Regions from separate parts of the Pontibacillus sp. ABV4_188 genome, predicted to be linked through region 3. Evidence: riboswitches for the same ligand, from Rfam matches in the RefSeq annotation. Region 3 holds a riboswitch; each other region holds the start of a gene.

Region 1 (7,797 bases), 260 kb from region 3:
CAACTATTCTATGAGGGAGATATAGAAGACGTTCTCGTTATTTTATGGAAAGGACATTGCTCCGTTCACGAGAATTTCACTGTTCAAAACATTCAACACCTACGGGAAACAAAGCCAGATATGAAAATCATTGTTCACCCGGAGTGTAGACGAGAGGTTGTTGCAATGTCTGATGATGCCGGATCTACAAACCATATTATCCAAACCATTGAAGCTGCTCCACCCGGAAGTTCGTGGGCAATTGGGACAGAGATGAATTTGGTGAACCGAATCATTCAGGAACATCCAGACAAGCACATTATTTCCCTGAACCCAAACATGTGTCCCTGCTTAACGATGAATCGCATTGACCTCCCTCACCTGGCATGGTGCCTAGAGGCTATCGAATCAGATGAACCTCATAACCTGATCAAGGTAGACAGTGAGATTGCAGAGTATGCTAAGGAAGCATTAGATCGTATGTTGAGTCGAGCATAAGACAAAGAGGGTAGCCTTTCTAAAGGCTACCCTCTTCTTTTATCCTAAGACGTTACGCGTTAGGAAAATGATATTTAACACGACAAGTGCTGCTGTAATACTTTGCTCTGTTTTTGATCCTGTTTTAAATGTTAAAAAGAATCGGTAATAGCGTTTACTAAATGGATAGAGGATCGGTATGCCCATTTTCGTTAAGAAGTCCCCAAATAAGTGTGATACAACCCCCGTTAAAAACCCGGCTAAGTAAAACAACGGAATGTCTAAGTAAATATGAAGCATATAGCTGTAAGACGCCATTAAGGCTATAAACGCAATCGAATGGGTAAACTTACGGTGCCCTGAAAATACGAACAGTAATGGAGATAAAATCATTAATAAAAACTGAACGGCCTGATTCAAGCCTGGCGTTAAGATCTCCACTCCAACAAGGCAAACAACTAGCATAAATCCCCATCTTTCAAACGGTCCACCGAGCTTAGACTTAGGTGTATCTATATCTGGAATTAACGATCCGATCACAACAGCTGCAAAAAACAAAACTGTTGCAAACATCTTATCAGGGATTACGTCAAACATATTATATAACGTAATCGCACCAATCCCCCAAGTAATCCCCATTACTTGGTGACTAGACGCAACCACATGCATCCACCCTCTCTGATGTACTCTCTTTTCGCTGAACACCTGGTTACGAAATCCAATGTTACTCAATTTTAGAAAATAGCGCAAGACCAAACTTTACCAGACCTACACTTTAACGCAATGAAGGGTGCCAGACACGCGTCGTTGCTTTAACATAATGACGCGTGCCAGACACCCTTCAATGCTTTACTGCATTAAAAAAGGACCTTTGTTGAAGGTCCTTTACAGTCATTTAGATAGTTTTGAATTGGGTCATTTGGTTAAGAGCTTGGTAAAGGTCTTCCCAAATATCTTCCCATGCTTCAAGGCCAACAGAAAGTCTAATTAAAGAGTTGGTAATGCCCATTTTCTCTCTTATTTCTTCTGGGACAACAGAATGTGTCATCGTGGCCGGGTGTTGAATGAGAGATTCGGCATCTCCTAAACTAACAGCTTTCTTAATAAATGAAAGATGATTCAAGAATGCTTGAGCTTCCTCTTTATCACCTTTTATTTCAAATGATATTAGGCCCCCTCCTTGTTTCATTTGCTTTTTCATAATCTCATAATTCTCATGCTGAGCATCTCCAGGATAATAAACACTACTTACTAAGGCATGATCTTTTAAACGAGCAACGACATTCTCCGCATTCGCACAGTGACGATCCATACGTACAGGCAGGGTCTTCAATCCTCTCAATAGCAGCCATGCATCAAATGGAGAAATAATACCTCCGATATCTTTCTGGGTCGTCATGGCCAGCTGTTGAATAATGTCCTGGTTTCCTACTAATAACCCTGCCACGACATCCCCATGCCCGCCAATATATTTTGTGGCGCTATGAAGAACAAGGTCACACCCAAGCTCAAGCGGCTTCTGTAAATAAGGAGTGGCAAATGTGTTATCGACTACAACCGGAATCTCATAATCCTTAGCCACTTTGGCAACCATTTCTAAATCAATTAATTCCATCGTCGGGTTAATCGGTGTTTCGACATAAATACAGCTCGTTTCCGGCCGAATTAACTTCCGGATCTCTTCCTCTGTATTCATTGTAGAAAAAGAAGTTGTAATATTGTATTTGTCTTCCATCATGGATAATAAACCAAATGTACACCCATAAACCCCACGAGAACAAAGGATATGATCGTTGGCCTTCGTTAAACCGATTAAAACAGCTGAGACAGCTGCCATCCCAGATCCGAATGCCAGTCCCGCTCCGCCCCCTTCAAGCTGAGCAATACGATCCTCTAGCGCCCTTACAGTCGGGTTGCCTAATCTCGAGTAGACATATCCATCCTCTGTCCCTCTGAATCGATTTTCTCCCTGCTCTGCACTATCGAAGGTAAATGTTGACGTTTGAAATAGCGGTGTTGTCAGGCTTCCTAAAAAGTCTTTTGAGTCATAACCTCCATGAATAACTTTCGTTTCAAACCCGTGTTCTTTCTTCCCCATCGTGGTGTCCCCCTTTTTGCCTCTAAAGCCTTCTATTCACATCATATGAGATGTTGACAGAAAATGAAAGCGTTTTCTTTTTATTTTAAAATGGTTTTGTTAACTAGTTTTGCGGGAGGAGGCCGTTACGCTTTGAGGAGTGCTAGGGTTTGCTCGGGGACAACTCGCTTTCCTGCGGGGAGCCTAGGAAGCCTCTATACTACTACCTATTACCTATCATATGAAGAACTCTCGATAAGAACACCCCAACTCCAATAGTCGGGACGACCTGGCCATGCGTCAGGACGAGCGCCCAAAGTGGCGGGACGACCTGACCATGCGGCGAGACGCCCACCCGAAGTGTCAGGACGCCATGCCCATGCGGCGAGACGCCCACCCGAAGTGTCAGGATGCCATGGCCATGCGGCGAGACGCCCACCCAAAGCGGCGAGACGACCTGGGCATGCGGCAAGACGCCCATCAGAACATCCCAAAACCAAAAGCGCAAACTGCCTCAAATAAGACAATTCACCTCTCCTTTCACCTTGTTAGGATTTGTCTCTTAGGGCAAGGCTGATTCCGATGATTCCTAGTAATACTCCCTTTGCTATATTCAACCTTCTTCCGACTTGAGGGACTTTTGATAGCCAATTTCCTACCTTCTCAGCAAAGAAGCTGATTGTGGTGAAAATAATGAAGGCTTGTATCAGAAATAAGACTCCGAGCGTTACCATTTGGAAAGGAACATCCCACGCTTCTTTTGAATGGTCGATAAATTGTGGAAATAAAGCAAGGAAGAAAAGGGATACTTTGGGGTTAAGGATATTCATGAGCACCCCTCTTTTATAAAGCTTCTTATACTCAAGTGCTTGCTTAGATTCAACCTGAAGATCCCCACCTTCTTCTTTAAATGCTTGCCATGCTAGATATAGCAAATAAACTGCCCCAGCGTATTTGACTACCATAAAAGCTAGCGCAGATTGATAGACAAGAGCTGTGATTCCAACAGCTGCTGCTAGTGTGTGGACGAGTATCCCTGTACATAATCCAAATGTTGTAGCAATACCTGCTCTTTTATTTTGAGAAATGCTTTGGGCTAACACAAATAAATTATCCGGTCCAGGCATCAGTGTGAGCACTACAGCAGCTCCTAGAAACGATAGCAAAAGATAAATACTCAAGTGAAACACCTACTTTCTTCTTTTGAATAGAATGTATATAGGTTTTATATTAGCGGGTCAGAGGTGATTTTGGAATATTTTTCTGATGCAGAGAGGAGCACAACATGGCTTATCAATGGGGAGTGGATTCTACACAAGAAGCCACGAAAGAGTTATATGACTGTGTACTAAAGAAATATGGAAAGCCTAAATACTGGGGGAGATATTTATCAACAGTTCCTGAGGTATCAGAAGGATTAACGGTCTCCGAAATTGAACGGTTGCATAATAACGGCACAAAAGTTATGGCCATTTATAATAATTTCACGGAGGCTACAGGGTACAGGAAAGGGAAAGTTATTGCTCAAAACGCTGTGTTTCATGCCAGACGTTTAAATTTCCCTAAAGGAAAGGTTTTGTTTGCGAACGTTGAAAATTTCTTTAAAGTTGATGAGTCCTGGATTCGAGGCTACGTCGAAGGCATGCACGCTTCGGGATATCAACCTGGGTTTACTTGCGATCCTACAAATGGAAAATTTAATGAAGCCTTTTGTAAAGCAACCTCAAAGGATAATAAAGTGTCTCTACAGTCCGTTCTATGCAGTGTAGAACCGGAAACTGGAGTTACAAGAGCACGTAAAGCACCGAAATACACACCCGCTAAACTTTCATGTAAATCGAATGTATGGGGTTGGCAATATGGCCGCAACGCAGATGCTTGTCCCATCAACACTAATCTCATCAATGACCGCCTCCTTAATTTATTGTGGTAATAAGGAATCTGGCTAAGGACCAATCAGAAAATGGTCTCTTAGCCTTTTATTCCTACACCCTCCAACGTTAAAATGTAAAGCCAGTCTTTAATTTGTGTAAAAATTTAAACAATTAACCTTTATTTGCTAAGTAAATATTGCTATGATAATAGTACTAGTTTCTACATAATACGACAGGAAGCTTTGAAACCAATCTATATTTGGGCGCTTATGGTTGGTCGAGCTAGTAGCGCAACCGGCCGCATTGATTTTTACTCAATGGGGTTTTTTTAGCTTCAAAAGCCTTTGAATGAGTATTCATTTATTTTCGTGATTTCGTTTCACCCTAATCATTATAAATTATTAGAATGTGATCCATCACAACCATTTGAACACGGGGGATTTTATGAATATTTTTGAACTTTTAAAGAGAAACCGTCTATTTCACAATTATCAGCCCCTTCATCACCTGGCCGATGATGCTATTTATGGATATGAGGCTCTGCTACGCTCTACTATACAATCTAGTCCTGAAGCCCTTTTTAAAATTGCTATGCAATCGAACACTCTCTATAAACTTGATACCATGTCGATCGAAAAAGCCTTTACGCATTATTCTAATCAGCTTAATAATCAAAAACTGTTTCTAAATATGTTTATGTCTACCCTTCTTCATCCCAACTTCATCCGATTTATGCACTCTATGCTAGACGCTCCTTCTTCTCCTGTCCCATCTATCGTTTTCGAGATGAATGAAGCGAAGGAAGAGGAGGCCATGTGGGAGTCTCCCCTTCTCCCCACTCGTATTCACACTTTACGGGAGATGGGAATTCAATTTGCAATTGATGATTTTGGACAAGGGGCTACTTCATTAAAGAAAGCAGTTGAAATGGAACCAGAGTACTTGAAGCTTGATCGCTATTTTGCTACCGACCTAGCTACAAGTGATAAAAAGCAAAAACTAGTCTCCCTTTTCACAGATTATTTTAAAGGAGATACAACGGTCGTATTAGAAGGGATCGAGACAGGGGATGACCTTAAGTTAGCCAAAGAGATCGGGATTGATGTAGCTCAAGGGTACTATATTGGCAAGCCTCAAGCCCTTATTGTGGGGTGACTCCCACCCGACCAAAAGACCACTGATTATCTTACCAATCAGTGGTCTTTGTTTCGGTTAAAAGGCAAAGTGGCAGAAAACGGAAACACTCTTTCAGCTTCGAGCTTTCAACTACCCTGCCCTAGCTTGTTATAAAGATTAACAACAATAACCTTTAACAGAGCTAAGACAAAAAAGAAGCTGCCATCTGGCAGCTTCTTTTTTGCGAGATAAGAGGAGAGCTTAGAATGAGCGCTCTTCTTCAATCTCATGATATTTATCAAGAATGTACAATTTACTTGGTTTGTGTTCTTGAGCCATTTCTTCTGCTTTCTCAATGGCTTTATCTTTCTTCTCATACTTGTCAGTAGGAGCTACGTCCTCTACTTTTACATACCATTCTGTTGCATCTTTGTTGGGTGCTACTGTGTATTCTCTCATGTATTATCGCTCCTTTTTTGTTTTGGGTTATACCTATATGTTCCCAACCTTGAAGCGTATAAAACATATAACCGAATAATTGGATATGCTATAAGACGCCCGTTATGCTGTAGCCCATTTACCTACGGTTTCAAGGGCTGATTGTTCCGGGAAATACTCAATGAAATAACGATAAAACAGAGCTTCTTGTTTACTGCGGATATCCACCGGAGCTGCTGTGTTAATACGAGCTAATTCTGAATCGGATATTGTTTCCTCAGCATAGGTTTCAAGCAAATCTAATGCTCCACTACCAGCTGAAAATTCTTCCTTCTTTCTCCACAATACCTGGTCCGGTAATACTCCATCAAATGATTCTCGCAATATGGTTTTCTCCATTTGTTCTGCCGTATGAAGCTTTTGTTCAGACGGAATACGTAAAGCTGTTTCAATTAATTCTAAATCTAAGAACGGCACGCGTAGTTCAATGGAGTGAGCCATACTCATTCTGTCTCCCCGTTGTAAGTTAATATTATGAAGGGTATTTATGATCCGAATGATTTCTTCATTAAGAGACTCTGTCGTCTGAAATTTCTTCATATATTCATAACCTGCAAAAATCTCGTCAGCTCCTTCTCCCGAAAGGATCACCTTCACATGTTGTGAGGCAAGTTTAGACACAAAGTAATTCGGAATGGCACTTCTTACTAAAGAAGGTTCATAGGATTCCAAGGCATATACGACATGAGGGATGGCCTCTATTAATTCTTCTTGTGTATATATGTATTCGTAATGATCTGACCCTATTGAGTTAGCTACATCACGAGCACGCTCAATATCTTCACTTCCAGCTGATCCAACACAGAAGGATTTCACCGTTCCTCCCTGCTCTTTAGCCTTCTTTGCAGCAATCGCTGAAATTAAGCTACTATCTAATCCACCACTCAAGAGAACGCCAACCTCCACATCTGCCAGAAGTCTTTTCTCTATCGCTTGTTCAAGCTTTTCTCGTATCGCTGTGGTCATTTCACGACGCGTTGTTTGGGCGGGTTGATCTGGATGCTTGATCTGTCTGTATTTTACAAAGCCAGTTTCTGGCGTATAATAAGTTCCAGGAGGAAATTCCTGCACATTATTTGTGATAAGATATAAGGTCTTTAATTCAGAAGAGAACACATAATTCCCTTCGTCATCTTGTCCGTAATATAAAGGCTTAATCCCTAATGTATCTCTCGCCGCAACGAATGTATCCGTTAGCTCATCAACGATGACGAACGCGAACATACCATCAAGTTTCTCTATACTCTTAACCCCTTCTGTTTCAATTAATTTTAACGCAACTTCACTATCGGAATGGGTTAAAAAAGACGTTTGCTGTTCTAACTCACTTTTCAATTCTAAGTAATTATAAATTTCACCATTACACACGATCCACTTTGTTTTCTCTTCATTGGATATTGGCTGAATACCATCATCTAGCCCAATAATGGATAAACGTTGGTGTCCTATATGGAAACCTTCTAAAGGGACTTGTTTTCCCTCATCAGGTCCTCTATGTTTCATACTCTCTAGAATGTCTTTCATTTTATTCGTTTCTACATGGCCTGTTGTGGCGAATATGCCGCACATATTATTGGGTCACCTCTACTGTTTTATTTTGAATATGACGTTCATTATATAAGTTCTCTTCCAAAGAACCAAATACTGGACACTCATCCATTTTTGTATATTTAAGATAATTCCAAGGGATCTCTCCCATTATTTTAATGAGTTCCGAATAGATCGCTTTATTTGGTTCTATTTAAAGAGATATACCCTTTTTTTATGTTAATGTTC
Region 2 (7,797 bases), 800 kb from region 3:
AATTCCTTTTAAAAAGGTAATCGGCGTTGGAGAGTATGCGGTTACAATTGAGAGCACTACAGCAATTCTTGACCTGGATGAGATCCCTATTGCAAATGAATTAATTAATAAAAAAGTTAAGATTATCGGCTCTAAAGTTATGACGAGAAAAGGTCAATTAATCGGTGAAGTTACTGAGTATTATGTAAATGATGATACGGGCAAAGTCATTGCTGCCTCCGTTCAAATGGGAAATGAAGAAGTGGTCCTAGACAGCACTTCTGTCGTTACATATAGCGAGCATATGACGATTGTAAGCGAAGAGGCGTTAACGCAGTATGTCACTACCCTTGAAGAGCTGACAGGTCAACCAGAAGGAGCAAATACTCAGGAAGAGTCAACTAAATCTTCCGAAGAAGATAGAGCTCAAGAAACCGTTCCTGTAGAAGCGAAAGAAGAAATAAAACAGACAGTTCCTCAAAAGGAGCCTGTAACGGTTCCAGAAGAGAAACCTTCTTTCTTTAAGGACTATGAAGTAGAGAGTACGCTTATTAGTGAAGGGGCAATAGGAGAATGGAGTCAAGACGTTAAAGACCCTTCCCCACAGCTTGAGCTTGTAGAAGAAGTAACACCTGAAGAAGAGATGGCTTCTGGATCTCTTATATCTGAAGAAGTTGAAGAAGTGATAGAAGAAGAGGAGAAAGAAAAGCCGGCTTCTAAACTAGAAGGTATTCATAATAAGCAGCTTGAACTTCTGAAAGGGAAAGTAGTTCAAAAAGATATCGTTGACTCTCGTGGAAACATTTTATTTAGTGAGGGCGATCAGCTTACAGAAGATGACGTGAAGCTTGCCCAAGATCAAGGGCCAAGCGTCGTTGTTGATCTGACGATGAGTGTTGAAGGCTAAACCATACATGATAGGGAGAGTGCGTTGTGGATAAACGGTGGGATTTGAAATTTTTCATGTACCTCCTAGCAATGGCCCTGTTTATTTATGGATTCTCTGTTGGTGGGGCATTTGCTTATGATGTTGTTATGGCAGGGCCTAAGACATATGAAGAAGAAACAATGGTAGGGGGAGTATCGGTTGACGGTCTAACCCGTACAGAAGCTGAGGATGCTCTTAAAACCAGAGTGCAAAAATGGCTTGATTTACATCCGGTTGAAGTGCTGACAGAAGAACAATCCATTATCTTGTCAGAAGAATTCGTAACAGTGGATGTAGCTGACACTTTAGATAGCTTAAAAGAAGGAACCGTAAACCCGTTATCTGTTCGATTTAACCGATCGGCTCTAGAAGGGCAAAAAGAGGCATTTGGTGAGGAAGTGTACGATCATTTGCTCCTTGATAAGCTTACTGCTGATATTAGGTCACAGGTCGAAGTGTTGTCAGATAAATCGTTGACTTATTCTGTTTACGATTATGTCAGTAGCGGGACTGAATCGCTATATAGTGTTATAGCAGAGTATAATCAGAAGATCCCTGATGGGTCTGATGTATTTACGTATACACATGAATTAGATGGTTTGGTTATAGAGCCAAAGTCAAATGTATCTTTATTAGAACAAGTCAATGACGTACCTCTTCAAAATCAAACCGCACTAAATGTGATGGCATCTGGTCTCTACGGAGCTGTATTGCAAACGAATTTTGATATCATACAAAGGCATATAAGCCGGCACCTACCTGCTTATGCTGAAAAGGGTAGGGAAGCGAGTGTAAACCTTTCAGAGGCACACGATTTTGTCTTTTTCAACCCGAATGAGTCCTCCTATAAAATCCAATTCGAGGTGAGTGAAGAAGCACTTACTGTTCAAATTGTAGGGTACCCCATTTCGAGGGAATATGAAGTACTGATACAAAACGAGCGTGAGATTGAGCCGCGTACTATTATTCAATATAGCCCCTTTGCAGTCGGACCGGAAATGAAAAGAGAAGGCGAAAAGGGACTGGCTTATGATGTGTTTAGAGAGATTTATAACCAGAACAATGAAGCCGTTGATACTGAATTTATTACTCAAGATTATTATCCCCCTGTCCATACACTAGAGGAGCGTCCGGAGCCTGTGGAACCTGTTACCACTGGCAACGGGAGCGAGGATCAGGATAGCTCAGACTCGCCGGGCGACAATGGTGAGGCGAGTAACGGAGATCATCAAGAGAATGAAGACTCTGGATCAAATTCAAACGGTTCAGAAGATGATGTGAATCAGTCGGATAATTCTACAGACAAAGATGGGTCAGAGAAAGGATCCTCTGGAGATTCTGACGATGAGAACGAAGGGCAAAAGTCTGACGGAACAGATGGAATATGGAGTCCTGATGAAGGTCCATCCAAAGGGGAATAACGTTAAGGAATGCGGACTCGATATAAGGGTTCGCATTTTCCTTACGAAGAGAGTGAGGAAAACGGAAAATGGCAGAACGTAAGCGTCTGGGAGACTTGTTAAAAGAAGCAGGCATGATTAAGGAAGGGCAAATTAAAGAAGCTCTAGAGACAAAGGAAAATGGTCAAAAACTAGGAGATGTTTTATTAGACAAAGGATACATAACCGAGCAGCAATTAATTGAAGTCCTAGAATTTCAGCTAGGCATTCCTCACATCTCCTTATACCAATATCCAATCGATACGAATCTGCTTTCGCTAATATCGAAAGATTTCGCCAGGCGAAACATTTTAATTCCGATTAGTAAAGAAGAGAATGAAATTGTCGTCGCTATGAATGATCCGATGGACTATTATGCGATAGATGACTTACAAATCTCAACAGGTTTTCAAATCTCACCTGTAATCGCAACAAAAGACGAGATCTATCAAGCGATTAACAAGTACTATAATCTAAACAGCGGTGAGGATTTAGAGCCTTCAGATGACCCTGATGATGCCCCTGCCATACGGTTGTTAAACCAAATGCTACAAGCGGGAGTTCAGATGAAAGCAAGTGACATTCACATTGACCCACAAGAAACGAAAGTGCTAATCAGGTACCGGGTGGACGGGGTGTTACGAACGGAGCAAGGACTTTCAAAGTCTATGCAAAATTCTTTAACGGCTCGTGTGAAAATTATGGCTAACTTAAACATTACAGAAGTTCGCTTACCTCAGGATGGTCGAATTAAGACGTTTATAGATCATACTCCTGTTGATTTGCGGATTTCCACCTTGCCTACCGTATATGGTGAGAAAATTGTTATACGAATCTTGAACCTTGGGAGCGCTATGGGGGATTTGAGTGATTTAGACTTTAACAAAATTAACTATAAACGTTACCTCGAATTAGTAAATCAGCCTTCAGGTCTTGTTTTAATTACCGGTCCAACTGGTTCAGGGAAGTCGTCTACGTTATACGCTTCTTTAAACCATTTAAATACAGACGACGTCAATATTATTACGGTAGAAGACCCGGTTGAATATCAATTGGATAAGATCAATCAAGTTCAGGTGAATGCGAATATCGGGCTCACCTTTTCAGCCGGACTGCGGTCGATTTTGCGACAAGATCCAAACATCATTATGGTCGGAGAGATTAGAGATTCTGAAACAGCAGAGATTGCGATTCGGGCATCCTTAACCGGCCACCTTGTATTTAGTACGCTTCACACAAATAGTGCCATCGCTACGATCCCGCGTTTAATTGATATGGATGTGGAGCCTTACTTAGTGATGTCATCTGTATCTGGTATTGTTGCTCAGCGACTCGTTCGGAAGATTTGTCGTGATTGTAAAACGGCCTACACACCAACTGAACTAGAAAAAGAGTTATTTCATAAGCGAGGGCTTAAGGTCGACACGGTTTATAAAGGCGAAGGGTGCAATAGTTGCCAGCATACAGGCTACAGAGGTCGTATGGCCATCCAAGAAGTACTGACCATCGATGAAGCCATTCGGAAGATGATGATGAACAATCGATCTATGTCTCAGATTAAAGAGTACGCCTGGAAGAAGGGGATGATCTTCTTAGTTGATGATGGCTTGCTTAAAGTTAAGCAAGGACATACGACGACAGAAGAAGTGCTGCGTGTAGCGAAAAGTGAGTAAGGAGGTGTGTTCATGAAAGAGCGATTTGAGAAATTATTAATAGCTGCATTTGAGCTGAAAGCATCGGATATTCATATAACTGTTGGGGTGCCTCCAATCTTTCGGCTGCATGGGGATTTAAAGCAGTACGGCAAAGAAACAATGCGACCAGATGATACATTTGGGATGGCAAAAGCAATTCTCTCACAAACGCTATGGGACAAGTTTAAAGAAAAAGGAGAGGTTGACTTTTCTTACGGTATACCTGGTGTGTCGCGTTTTCGTATTAATGCTTACCACCAACGAAACTGTGTATCACTAGCTGTAAGAATTGTGCCGACAGAGATCCCTACACTTGATGCCTTACATATGCCGAATGTGTTAAGAGAAATTGCTGAGAAACCTCAAGGGCTTGTGCTTGTTACAGGACCTACAGGAAGCGGGAAATCAACGACGCTAGCATCCATGATTGATTACATGAATAATTCGATGCGCCGCCATATCATTACACTTGAAGATCCTATTGAGTATTTACACTCTCACCGCTATTCCATTATCGATCAGCGTGAAGTCGGATTTGATACGAACAACTTTGCCAACGGCTTGCGTGCTTGTTTGCGCCAGGATCCTGACGTCATTTTAGTCGGAGAAATGAGAGACTTAGAGACCATTTCTACAGCCATCACAGCTGCTGAAACAGGACATCTGGTACTAGGAACGCTTCATACTACCGGGGCAGCAAGCACTATTGATCGAATTATTGACGTCTTTCCTCCGAATCAGCAAACCCAAGTGCGGATACAACTAGCTAGTGTCCTTCAATCCATTGTGTCTCAGCGCTTGTTTCAGCGTAAGGACAAGAAAGGGAGACGTGCTGCGACTGAGATTCTTATGAATACGTCCGCTGTTAAGAACCTTATCCGGAATGAGAAGATTCACCAGATTCCAAACATTATTCAGACGTCCAAAGCTCAAGGCATGCACACTCTTGATTTTTCTGTCCGTGCTTTAGTAGAGGAAGGGGTCATCACAACAGAAGCGGCCGCTCCGTTTTTAGAAGAGAGGGGGCAATAGGCATATGGCTTACTTCAAGTACAAAGCCCGTACATCTAAGGGAAAGATGAAGGAAGGACGTATAAAAGCTGACTCTAAACGAGAAGCTGTTGGGAAATTAAAAGAAGACGGGATGACCGTTGCCACCATTAATGAACTAAACAGCATATTGTATAAAGATATTCAACTAGGCAGTCAGGTGAAAAATAAAGAGTTTGTCATTTACCTTCGCCAATTTGCAACGCTGCTTGAATCAGGAATTTCTCTCATTCAATCTACTTATATATTAAAAGAACAAACATCGAGTAAGGCACTACAGCGTGCTCTCACTCAAATAGCAGAAGATCTTGAAGGAGGTCTTTCCTTCTCAGATGCAGCAGAAAAGCATCAAAAGATTTTCCCCGATTTGTTTGTAAATATGGTTCGCGCCGGTGAGGCCGGGGGTAACCTTGATGAAATTTTAGACCGGCTTGCTGCTTATTATGAAAAGCAGTACGACACACGCCAAAAGGTCATTTCAGCCCTCGCGTACCCGGTTGTTGTATTGGTTATTGCCATTGGGATCGTGATCTTCTTATTAAGCTTCGTCGTGCCCAGGTTTGCGGATATGTTCTTATCCTTTGGAGGCGATATCCCTCCGATTACGCAATTTGTAATGAGCTTAGGGGAACTATCTCAGAGTATGTGGTGGCTGTTTATTGTCATTCCACTCCTCCTTTATGGCGGCATTCAGTATATGAAACAGTACCCGCGATTCTCCTATGGTCTAGACCTTATGAAATTAAGGATTCCTATATTCGGCCCTCTTATTCAAAAGGCGGTACTCGCTCGTATGACTCGGACAATGAGCTCATTATTTAATAGCTCTGTGCCGATTTTACAGGCGGTGTATATTACAGAACGCATCGTCGGCAATAAAGTTGTCGAATCGGTCTTGAAAACGACAAGAAAATCCCTTGAGAAGGGAGAATCGATGGCCGCTCCGATGCAAAAGCATTGGATTTTCCCTCCGCTTGTAACACAAATGGTCTCTGTTGGGGAGAGCTCTGGTTCTTTAGATCATATGCTAGGGAAAGTAGCTGATTTCTATGAATCTGAGCTTGATTACGCAACAGATCGCATTAAAAGTTTAATAGAACCAGTTATGATTGCCTTCCTTGCGCTGATCGTCGGCGGCATTGTAGCAGCCATTGCCATTCCAATGTTCTCTATTTTTGAACAAATTGGGTAAATGTGCTAATTTCATAAGATAATAGTGGTAATAATGAGATAGATTTACTATAATAGGTGTAGATGATTACACGTACCAACATACCATCGGAAGCAACGATAGGTTGGCTGTATATGGGCACTTAGCCACCCTGGAGCGAGTAGTGCAACCGACCGTACATAATAGGAGATAGGTTTATGGTGTGGTCGTTTTTGTAACGAGTGTTTCATAATTATTTATTATAAAAAAAAGGGGAGAACAGACTCATGTTAAACAAGTTTCGTCAACTGATGAACAAAGATGAGAAAGGTTTTACGCTGATTGAACTACTCGCGGTAATTGTAATCTTAGGGATTATAGCTGCAATTGCTGTGCCTAGTATTGCAAATGTGGTTGAAAACAGTAAAAAAGATGCGGTTATTCGTTCTGCTGAGCAATTGGTAGAAGCTTATAGATCTATGAGTGCGTTAGAAGAAGGTGTAGGAACTACCGCTAAGTCAGTTGCGGATATGGTAGATGCGGGGTACTTAGAGAGTAATGGTAAAATAACATCAGGAACAGTAACTCCACAAACAGATAGTGGAGGAGATGTAACTGGATATAAAGTTGAAATTACTACAAATGGTTACACTATCTCTAGTACAGATGTAGATTCATTAACTCGGAGCGACGTCACTAAAGTGGGTGGATAATTTGTAAAACACATATGAAGTCCCCCATTTATGGGGGGCTTCCACTCTTTTATATCGAGGTTAAAATGATGAACTTATATATTCTTTTTTATTTTACAATATTCGGTATTGTTCTAGGATCTTTTTTTAACGTAGTTGGTTTACGTGTACCACAGAAGCAAATGTTTACTCAAGCGCGGTCACATTGCCCTAACTGCAACTACATCCTAAATTGTCTTGATCTAGTCCCTGTCTTTTCCTACATCACGCTAAAAGGCAAATGCCGCAACTGCAAAACAAGCATCTCACCCCTATACCCGATAGTCGAAGCGGCTACGGGATTTTTGTATGCTTACAGCTTTATACTTTTCGGCTTCTCAACTGAACTCATCGTGGCCCTTCTTTTCACCTCGTTGCTGGTGATTATTACCGTAACCGACCTAACCTACATGCTTATCCCTAATGTAATCCTACTCTTTTTCTTACCCTTACTCATAATAGGGAGAGTTATTTCCCCTCTCGACCCATGGTGGGGTTCGGTAGCTGGAGCAGCAACAGGGCTTATTCTAACAGCCATCATAATTATCGCCAGCCGAGGTGGTATGGGTGGTGGAGATATGAAACTGTTTGGTGTTATTGGCATTGTGCTTGGACTTCCTGGTGTGTTGTTAGCCTTTTTCCTCTCGACTTTATACGGATCGGTTATAAGTGGCGTATTGCTTTTGTTTAAAAAGATTGATCGGAAAAAGCCGGTGCCGTTTGGTCCATACATTGTGTTGGGGGCACTCACGAGTTATTTCTTTAAAGCTCCTATTATTGATTGGTATCTTCAGTTATTCTAATCAGAAAGGCAGGTGACGTGAGT
Region 3 (7,797 bases):
CTTCTAATAGCATCTTTGAGCGTTGTGCTACTGATAAAGCATTATCAAATGAGAACGTTGAATCGTCAATAACTGCTGGAATCGTACCTGTATTTGTGAAAGCTGTACTTACCTTAACGCTAGCACCTGGATATAGGTTTGATACTGAGAACTCATAGGATTTTCCATCACTACCTGGCGTTTCTTCTACAACCACGTATTCTGTACCGCTCTCTGCACTTGCGATAGAAGTTTTACTATCATCAAAAGCAACATTTAACTCCCCAGTTGAAACCGTGTTATCCACAGTCAATGCATCCGTCCAATAAGCATATCCAGCACCTGTTACCATCATTCCTGCAATAACTGCAGAAGCTACAAATTTAGTACCCTTCAAAACAATCTCTCCCTTAAATGTGATTTGATTATTGCTTACAGTTAATAGATTACTATGATAAGAAAGCTAAAGCGCCATACTTAAGGATAGTCTTGCTTTATACTTTTTTAGAGATAGGTGTACTACTTTTGGGTACCATTTGTTGTTTAGTGCATAAGAAAACCCGCACGATCATAACGATCATCCGGGTTGGGGTGATATCTTTTACTGTGCGTTATGCTGTTCCCAGTTAAATTTGATATCGAACTGAGTGGTAAGGTTTTCTGAATCATTATTAGAGTTATGATCTAGGTAAAAAATGATACAATTTTGCTCATCAGGATTGTAAGCAGGAATTTCAGCAGCTACTTCATCTTTATACTCATCTGGAATATCGAATAGGATATAATCGCCTGGTTCCATTTGTAGATTCTGAAGCATTGTATCTAATTTAGTTTCTAGGTTATTCAAATTACCGATGAAGAACTTTCCGCCCTTATAATTATTGTTTTCATCGAAGTGTACGTAACCACCAGCAGCTTTCATGTCATTAGCTAAGACTCCCGCTGCTTCAGAAAAGTCCACTTCAACGTTTTTAAGCTTAGCTGGAATAGAACCAGTGTTCTCTACCTTAGCTGCATAAAGTCCCATAGCACCAGGGTACATGTTCTCAAAGTTAACAGTTAATTGATCAGCATCTTGTGATATTGTACTATCCATCATATATTTTGTTTCTCCTGTCGTATCTACTGCTAACTGTAAAGGAAGGAAGCCCTCATCAACAAACTCTACATCAAATTCCCCAGTTGAAACCGTATTATCTACCGTTAAAGCATCTGTCCAATACGCATAACCTGCTCCTGTAACCATCATTCCTGCAATAACTGCAGTCGTAATAAACTTTGGTGCTTTCATACAACCATCTCCCCGATTAAGTTTGGTGAATCTAATTGTATTGTAGTGGAGAATGTTTGAAAGCTCGCCATGAATAAGAGTGATTTTCTATACTACTTGTGGTTTCTGAAAAGGAACGATTGGATAAGAAGAATACTACTTTAGTGTAATGGACGATCATTCATTATGATATATAATAGGAATAAATAACCAAACGTTTTAAGTTTTAGTTTGTGGCAAAGACTGACAGATTACCCATGTATCCAACATCAAATAATGTCGAGGTCTAGCGATTATCCATGAGAGTTGAGATATAAGGTTGGGAGATGTCTAGTTTTTGTGGTTTACAGAATTACCCACATAGTATTACTTTAGATATAGACGAAAGGTAATGAAGTGTATTCTTATTTTGGGCACTTTGGATACACGGAGCCAGTAGTGCAACCGGTTCGGCTTTCATTGGGAAGGCTTTTTTGTTTGTTATAACGATTGTCTTCCCCAATCCTTTTGAAAGGTGCGTACATAATGTTAGCCTTAGTTGGTTTACCCATTCGGTTTGATATGAATTATAATAATGTCTTACATGTCTATCGTTTCATGTCTATCTTTATCTCTTTTATATTTTACCTCTTAATGGATAATTACCTATCTATAATAAATATGATACTTGTCCTTTTGCTGATTTTATCCTCTTCGCTCTTAATTGTTTGGCTCTATGAAAGAGCTAAGGATGTCCCTTGGAAGTTAAATACGCTTTTGATCATTGAAACTGTTGGGATTACCTTACTCTTACTACCGAGCGGAGGGTTGAATGGGATTTTTGTGTGGTATGCATTAAACCCTGTATTGCTGGCAGCTCATATTTTGCCTCTTTTGTACTGTTGGCTTTATTTATCTTTCTATCTACTTTTCCTTTATTACTTTTCTGCTCAAGGAACTTTAAGTCTGAGTTCTGCTCTGTTGTATGGTTTAGCCTATATATTGATAACATTAGCTGTGCAGTTATTTTCAGTAGTGCTTAAGGAGCTTAAGTGGAAAAATAACAAACTTGATCAACAGTCTAACCACTTGTCAGACATGAATAAGAAGCTTAATGTCGCGAATCAAAAGGCGCAGCAGGGAATGGATCATATCATGGATCTTTATAAGATCTTAGAAGGCATAAATAGTCATGAGTCGTACAATGTCATAATTCAGAATTTTCTGTCTTATGCACGTAGGTTAACAGATTGTACTTTTGCTTTCTATTTGAATGAAAGAGTTAGCCGAGAGGGCGGTTCCCAAGCTCTTTATACAAATCCTCTCCAATACTCAGGAACAGCGGACTTAGGTAGGTACTTGATTCGTGCATCCAACTTGTATAGTGGATCACCCAAGCTTGTGACATTTAATTCTAAAAAACTGGTGATTGTAGGGGTTACCACTTCGTTTCAGAGATACGGGATTCTAGGAGTGGAAATCGAGGATGCGAATAAGGAAGAACTTGAGTTTATTAATAAACAACTTAGCTTTCTTGGAAAACTGTGTGCCATTACATATGAAAGGATTTCATATGAAGAGGTAAACTCTCAACTTCTCCTTCTGGAAGAACAAAATCGCATTGCGAACGAAATACACGATAGCGTTTCTCAACGATTGTTTAGCATAAATTATGCCATGCATGCTATAAACCAGGGACAGATTGATGAAGAAATTAGAGACAAGTTGTTGATGGTTGAAGAATTCTCAAGAGAAGCCGCTACCGAATTAAGAAAATGTATTTATAAATTGAGCTCAACTAAACAAACAGAAATGGCGTTCGGTAGTAAGCTTATATATTATCTGGATCATGTAGCCGAACTCAATGATATAACGATTCGAAAAAGTATATGTCCTAGTCTGGAGGATTTATCAATGGATACAAAAAGAGTCATCTACCGTATTGTTGTTGAATCAATTGGAAATGCCATACGTCACGGGAAGGCAACTGTTATCGAAGTGAACGTAAATAAATTGGAGAATAAGGTTCATTTGTTTATAGAAGATAATGGAACTGGTTTTGATGTGGAGCATGTTTATAGAAAAGGGGGAGGTTTAGGGATAAAGAATGTTCGCGAGCTTGCTAATCAGTATAATGGCAAACATTCTATTGTAAGTCATGTAGATGTAGGGACCAAAGTTAAAGTCACTTTAAACGTGAAGAGGAGTGGGGATATCAATGAAGTTGTTAGTAATTGATGATCATCCGTTAGTTCGGGAAGGACTTGTTTCATTGTTTAAGTTAGAGAACGAAGGTTCAATTATTTTCGAAGCCAATGATAAAAATACAGGCTTAGCTAGTATCAAGAATGAAAAGCCTGACATTGTATTAGTTGATTTACGTCTTGGGTTGGATTCTGGGTTTCATCTTATTGAAGAGGCGAAAGAATTAAAGGGTTTAAAAACACGTTTTATCATACTGACTTCATCTGCTAGATCAGAAGACTTTATAAAAGCTAAAGAGTTAGGAGCTTCTGGTTACATACTGAAAGAAGCTATGCCAGAGGAGTTGGTGCATGGGGTGAATGTAGTAAGTAACGGGAGAAAATATTACGATCCGGGAGTATTGGAACTGCTTTTAGAAGAAGAATCATGTGAATTAGATGAGCTTAATCAGTTAACGAATAAAGAATTAGAAGTATTAAGAGCTATTGGGATGGGTTACTCAAACCGAGAGATATCATCTCATTTGTTTATAACGGAAAATACAGTCAAGAAACACGTGAGTCAGATATTAGATAAATTAGATTTGCCTGACCGAACGCGAGCTGCTCTTTACGCTAACGCAAAAGGGATAGCTTGCTATATCTTACCTGATCGGAGTTTAGCTTAACAACTATAACGAGAAAGTAGTGGTTGGTATGAAGCGCAGAAGACACCTTTTTAGGGGCAACGTACTTTGGATATGGTGCTCTGCTATTTTCTTCTTATGTGGCGCAGGTATAAGCTATGCGCATTTCCAGAATCAAATAACTATATCAGCTCACCTTGGCACAGGTGAATTGAGTCTAGTTTACCTAAATGAGTACAGCGTGCATCCGCAAAAGGGAATCGAAAATACGGAATTTCATGTTACGAATGATCGTTTATATTTTAAAGCTGATATGGAGGAAGGGTATAAAGGCAGCTTAACGTATAAAGTTAAAAACACCGGCACGCTCCCTGTAGAAATAGAAGACGAGATCATAAAACCACAAGAATCAAAAGAACTTATGGTTAAAATCCATCCATCATTTCGATCAAAAGTACTTTCATATAAGCAATGGGAAAATCCATGATGGAGAGAGGAGAAGGTTTTCATTGAAGAAGAATGTAATGCTTTTAATAGGGAGTATCTTTTGCGGAGTTGCACTATTTTCTAATAGCTATGGACTGTGGGAAAAAAGCTTAACTATTGAAAGTCAAATAAACATTATCTCTGAATCTGAGGAAGAAAAAGCAGAAGAACATACTGAAAAAGATAAAAAAGAAGATCCGCAGGAACAAAACAATAGTGGAGACCAAGAAAAAGGGAAAAATCAAGAAAAGCCAAAAGAAGATGAACGAGAGGAAGACAATGAAAAAATAAAGGAGCAAAAGACAGAACAAGATAAAGAGCAAGTAGAGGATCACTCAAAGAAAGAAGTAACCACTTCTGTTGAAGAAGGAAATGCAAGCGAGTCTTCTAAGACACTAAGCCAAGAAACTGGGGAGTCGAGTAATTTAAGTGAAAATGACAAAAAAAAAGATAAACGTGAAGTAAAAGAAAAGATAGATTCTGAGTTAACGAAATCAGAAGATGAAGAGAAATAGAGGGGGAGCAGCTGAGTGAAACCTTATATTTCGAATCAAAGCGTATACATTCGTTGTATATTTCTTCTATTTATTGGAGTTGTTTTATATGGCATAACGAAGACTCCTCTTCTTCCTATTAGTGGTCAAATCATGAACTATGTAATGGAACCTTTATTATGGGTGATGGTCTTATTTCTCATTTGGTCATTCCCTCGCCTCCGCACGGGTGGGAAAAAGAGGTACGGAGGAATGATTAATATATGGGCTTTTAATATTGGCTTAATCGCTGTGGCCGTACTATTTTTTGCGGGTTTAATAGGTGGCTTTGGGAAAAGCCCTTACGATCATTCCTTTTTTGGTCTAGTTGTGAATGGTATATCTTTTATCGCTATCATAGCAGGGCAAGAGCACCTAAGAAGCTTTGTGGTTAATGGTATGAAGAAGAAAACGGGGCATGTCTTCTTAGTGCTTGTCTCACTATATATGACTGCAATCACAATCCCCTACACTCAATATTTAAACAATAAAGGCAGTGAGGAGTGGGTGCAATTCTTAGCCCAGTCTATTGCGCCCGGATTTGCCGAACACCTCTTAGCTACATATCTAGTCTATTTAGGTGGGCCTTTTCCGGCTATAATTTATTTTTTTCTAGTAGAGGGCTTCGAATGGTTCTCTCCCGTGTTACCGGATCTTCAGTGGATCACAAAATCTTTACTAGGGACGTTAACACCTATCTTCTCTTATTTAGTCCTAATGTATTTATATCGGAAAGCATCAAATCAGATTTCGCAGGATCAACAAGAGAATCCATACTCCATAATGGTGTCTGGAGTAATTTCGATTGTGGTGGTATGGTTTTGTGTTGGGGTTTTTCCTATTTTTCCCTCAGCTATTGCTACGGGTAGTATGGAGCCTAAAATTCAACCCGGGGACGTTACGATCGTGAAAGAAATTGATGGACAGAAGGTGGCGGTTGGGGATGTCATCCAATATCAAAGAGATAATATATTTATATCACACAGGGTAATTGAAGTAATCAGGGAAGACAGTACTATACTTTATAAAACGAAAGGTGACAACAATTCGATAGCTGATGCTGAACTTGTTCATCCTTCTCAGATTAAAGGGGAAGTTATTTACGTTGTTCCTAAGATAGGATGGTTGTCTTTAATTGTGCGTAGAACAGATCATGTTCCACGTAATGAAGTAGAATTCTAAATTTATAGAGAAGGTGAGCCTAAATATGCGATACAAATGGAATCCTTTACTACGATATTCATTAATCGGAATTATGGTTATTCTTGTAATAGTGGGAGGGATTAAGTTATACCAACAATTTGCCCATCCTGCCATGGTTGAAAAGGAACAATCAACTTTCAATTATAATCAAAAAGGTGATATTAACTATGAGGTGCTTGTTAAATCCAACCCTTTGTATAGCCATGACCGGTTAGAGGAAGGGAAGTCTTATTTAGTTAATTTTGTTGATCAGCTCCTGACCTCCTATTCTTATGAATTTAGTGCTGGCGAGCCGATAGATCTACAAGGAACATATGAAGTTAAAGCTACTTTAAACGGCTATCTTGGGGAAAGTGAGGAGCGAGAGGCCTTATGGAGTAAGGATTACACCTTTGTTCCCCAAAAGGAATTCAATCAGACTACAGATAATCTACAGCTTAATGATACTTACGACATCAATTTAAAGGATTTCTATGAGTTTGTCGCCAAGGTTAATGAGGCAAGTGAAGTTGGAACTATGAGCGAATTAACAGTTTCATTTCTCGTGAATATCAATGGGGATACTGAGTCAGGCCCAATCCAAGAACAAACAGAAGCTACAATGGTTCTTCCGTTAAACGGTAAGGTCCTAACGGTTGGCGGGCAGTTAACGAATGAAAAGGAAGGGGTTGTGGTAGACACAACTTCAGTGAAAGACCCAAGTACCCAAAAAGCGATATGGGGGTATAGTTTCCTCGTAATAGTAGGGGTGCTGAGTATTATAGGAGTTCTTTACTTTACAAAGCCATTTCGAGAAAAGGATCCTAAAAAACGGGAGATTCATCAAGTTTTTAAAAAGTATGGAACAAGGTTGGTAGCCATTGACGAAGAGATTATCTATGAGAACAACAGGGCCATACCTGTCCGTTCTTTTGAGGATTTGGTACGAATATCAGATGATGTATTGCAACCGATTATGTATTTAGAGGATGAGGGAATGCGGTTTTACGTACTTAATGAAAATAAGGTGTATTACTATGAATTTCAACATGCAGAGAAGCGGCTGTATAGTGAGAGCCAGGTAAAAGATGTCGGGATGTGAAAGCAAAGAAGCGGAAGCAGGGGGACAGTTCCGAAAGCGGAGGGACGGTTCCCCTGCTTTTTTATTAATTGAACTTTTCGGTTTTAATAAAGCACCAGAACAGCCCCCGTGCTTCTCATAAATGATTATTAAGATGAAGTTAAAACATCATCGTCTATATTTTTTAACTTCTTATAACTTGTTCACCATTCCTGAGAGGGATAAGAAATGCTCAGGAGGAAGCACGGGGACGGTTCCTGTGCTTCTTTTTAGAATTATTACTTTCTTTTAGGGAAGCACCAGAATTGGCCCTGCGCTTCCACGGAGAGAGCTTAATGGAAGCGCGGGAGAGGTTTTATATGGAGTGCCGACAAAAGTAACAACGGGACAGGTCCCTTTGCACATGATTCGATGTGCCAATGAACCCGTCCCCGTGGTACTTCCTGTGGTACTTGGA

The links. A riboswitch is a leader RNA that binds a small molecule or an ion and turns the genes downstream of it on or off. The one in region 3 is predicted to bind cyclic di-GMP.
Region 1: another riboswitch for cyclic di-GMP. It lies ahead of ACYX4O_RS19715 (EAL domain-containing protein); the one in region 3 lies ahead of ACYX4O_RS18510 (sensor histidine kinase).
Region 2: another riboswitch for cyclic di-GMP. It lies ahead of ACYX4O_RS14820 (competence type IV pilus major pilin ComGC); the one in region 3 lies ahead of ACYX4O_RS18510 (sensor histidine kinase).

What each region holds. Positions count from the first base shown of each region.
Region 1 covers NZ_CM149975.1:3,931,320-3,939,116, forward strand. Annotated here, with positions in the region: gene nadA (quinolinate synthase NadA) at 1-477, shown strand, start outside; gene ACYX4O_RS19695 (metal-dependent hydrolase) at 517-1,119, opposite strand; gene megL (methionine gamma-lyase) at 1,352-2,554, opposite strand; gene ACYX4O_RS19705 (LysE family translocator) at 3,082-3,714, opposite strand; gene ACYX4O_RS19710 (glycoside hydrolase domain-containing protein) at 3,819-4,466, shown strand; cyclic di-GMP riboswitch class II at 4,634-4,712, shown strand; gene ACYX4O_RS19715 (EAL domain-containing protein) at 4,852-5,562, shown strand; gene ACYX4O_RS19720 (DUF2188 domain-containing protein) at 5,785-5,982, opposite strand; gene asnB (asparagine synthase B) at 6,085-7,590, opposite strand.
Region 2 covers NZ_CM149975.1:2,863,484-2,871,280, reverse strand. Annotated here, with positions in the region: gene ACYX4O_RS14845 (PRC-barrel domain-containing protein) at 1-886, shown strand, start outside; gene ACYX4O_RS14840 (VanW family protein) at 913-2,328, shown strand; gene ACYX4O_RS14835 (GspE/PulE family protein) at 2,397-4,019, shown strand; gene ACYX4O_RS14830 (type IV pilus twitching motility protein PilT) at 4,032-5,072, shown strand; gene ACYX4O_RS14825 (type II secretion system F family protein) at 5,077-6,282, shown strand; cyclic di-GMP riboswitch class II at 6,363-6,445, shown strand; gene ACYX4O_RS14820 (competence type IV pilus major pilin ComGC) at 6,528-6,953, shown strand; gene ACYX4O_RS14815 (prepilin peptidase) at 6,968-7,774, shown strand.
Region 3 covers NZ_CM149975.1:3,666,583-3,674,379, reverse strand. Annotated here, with positions in the region: gene ACYX4O_RS18520 (SipW-dependent-type signal peptide-containing protein) at 1-376, opposite strand, end outside; gene ACYX4O_RS18515 (SipW-dependent-type signal peptide-containing protein) at 581-1,270, opposite strand; cyclic di-GMP riboswitch class II at 1,625-1,708, shown strand; gene ACYX4O_RS18510 (sensor histidine kinase) at 1,775-3,466, shown strand; gene ACYX4O_RS18505 (response regulator) at 3,447-4,100, shown strand; gene ACYX4O_RS18500 (hypothetical protein) at 4,129-4,545, shown strand; gene ACYX4O_RS18495 (hypothetical protein) at 4,568-5,059, shown strand; gene ACYX4O_RS18490 (signal peptidase I) at 5,075-6,259, shown strand; gene ACYX4O_RS18485 (DUF5305 family protein) at 6,285-7,361, shown strand.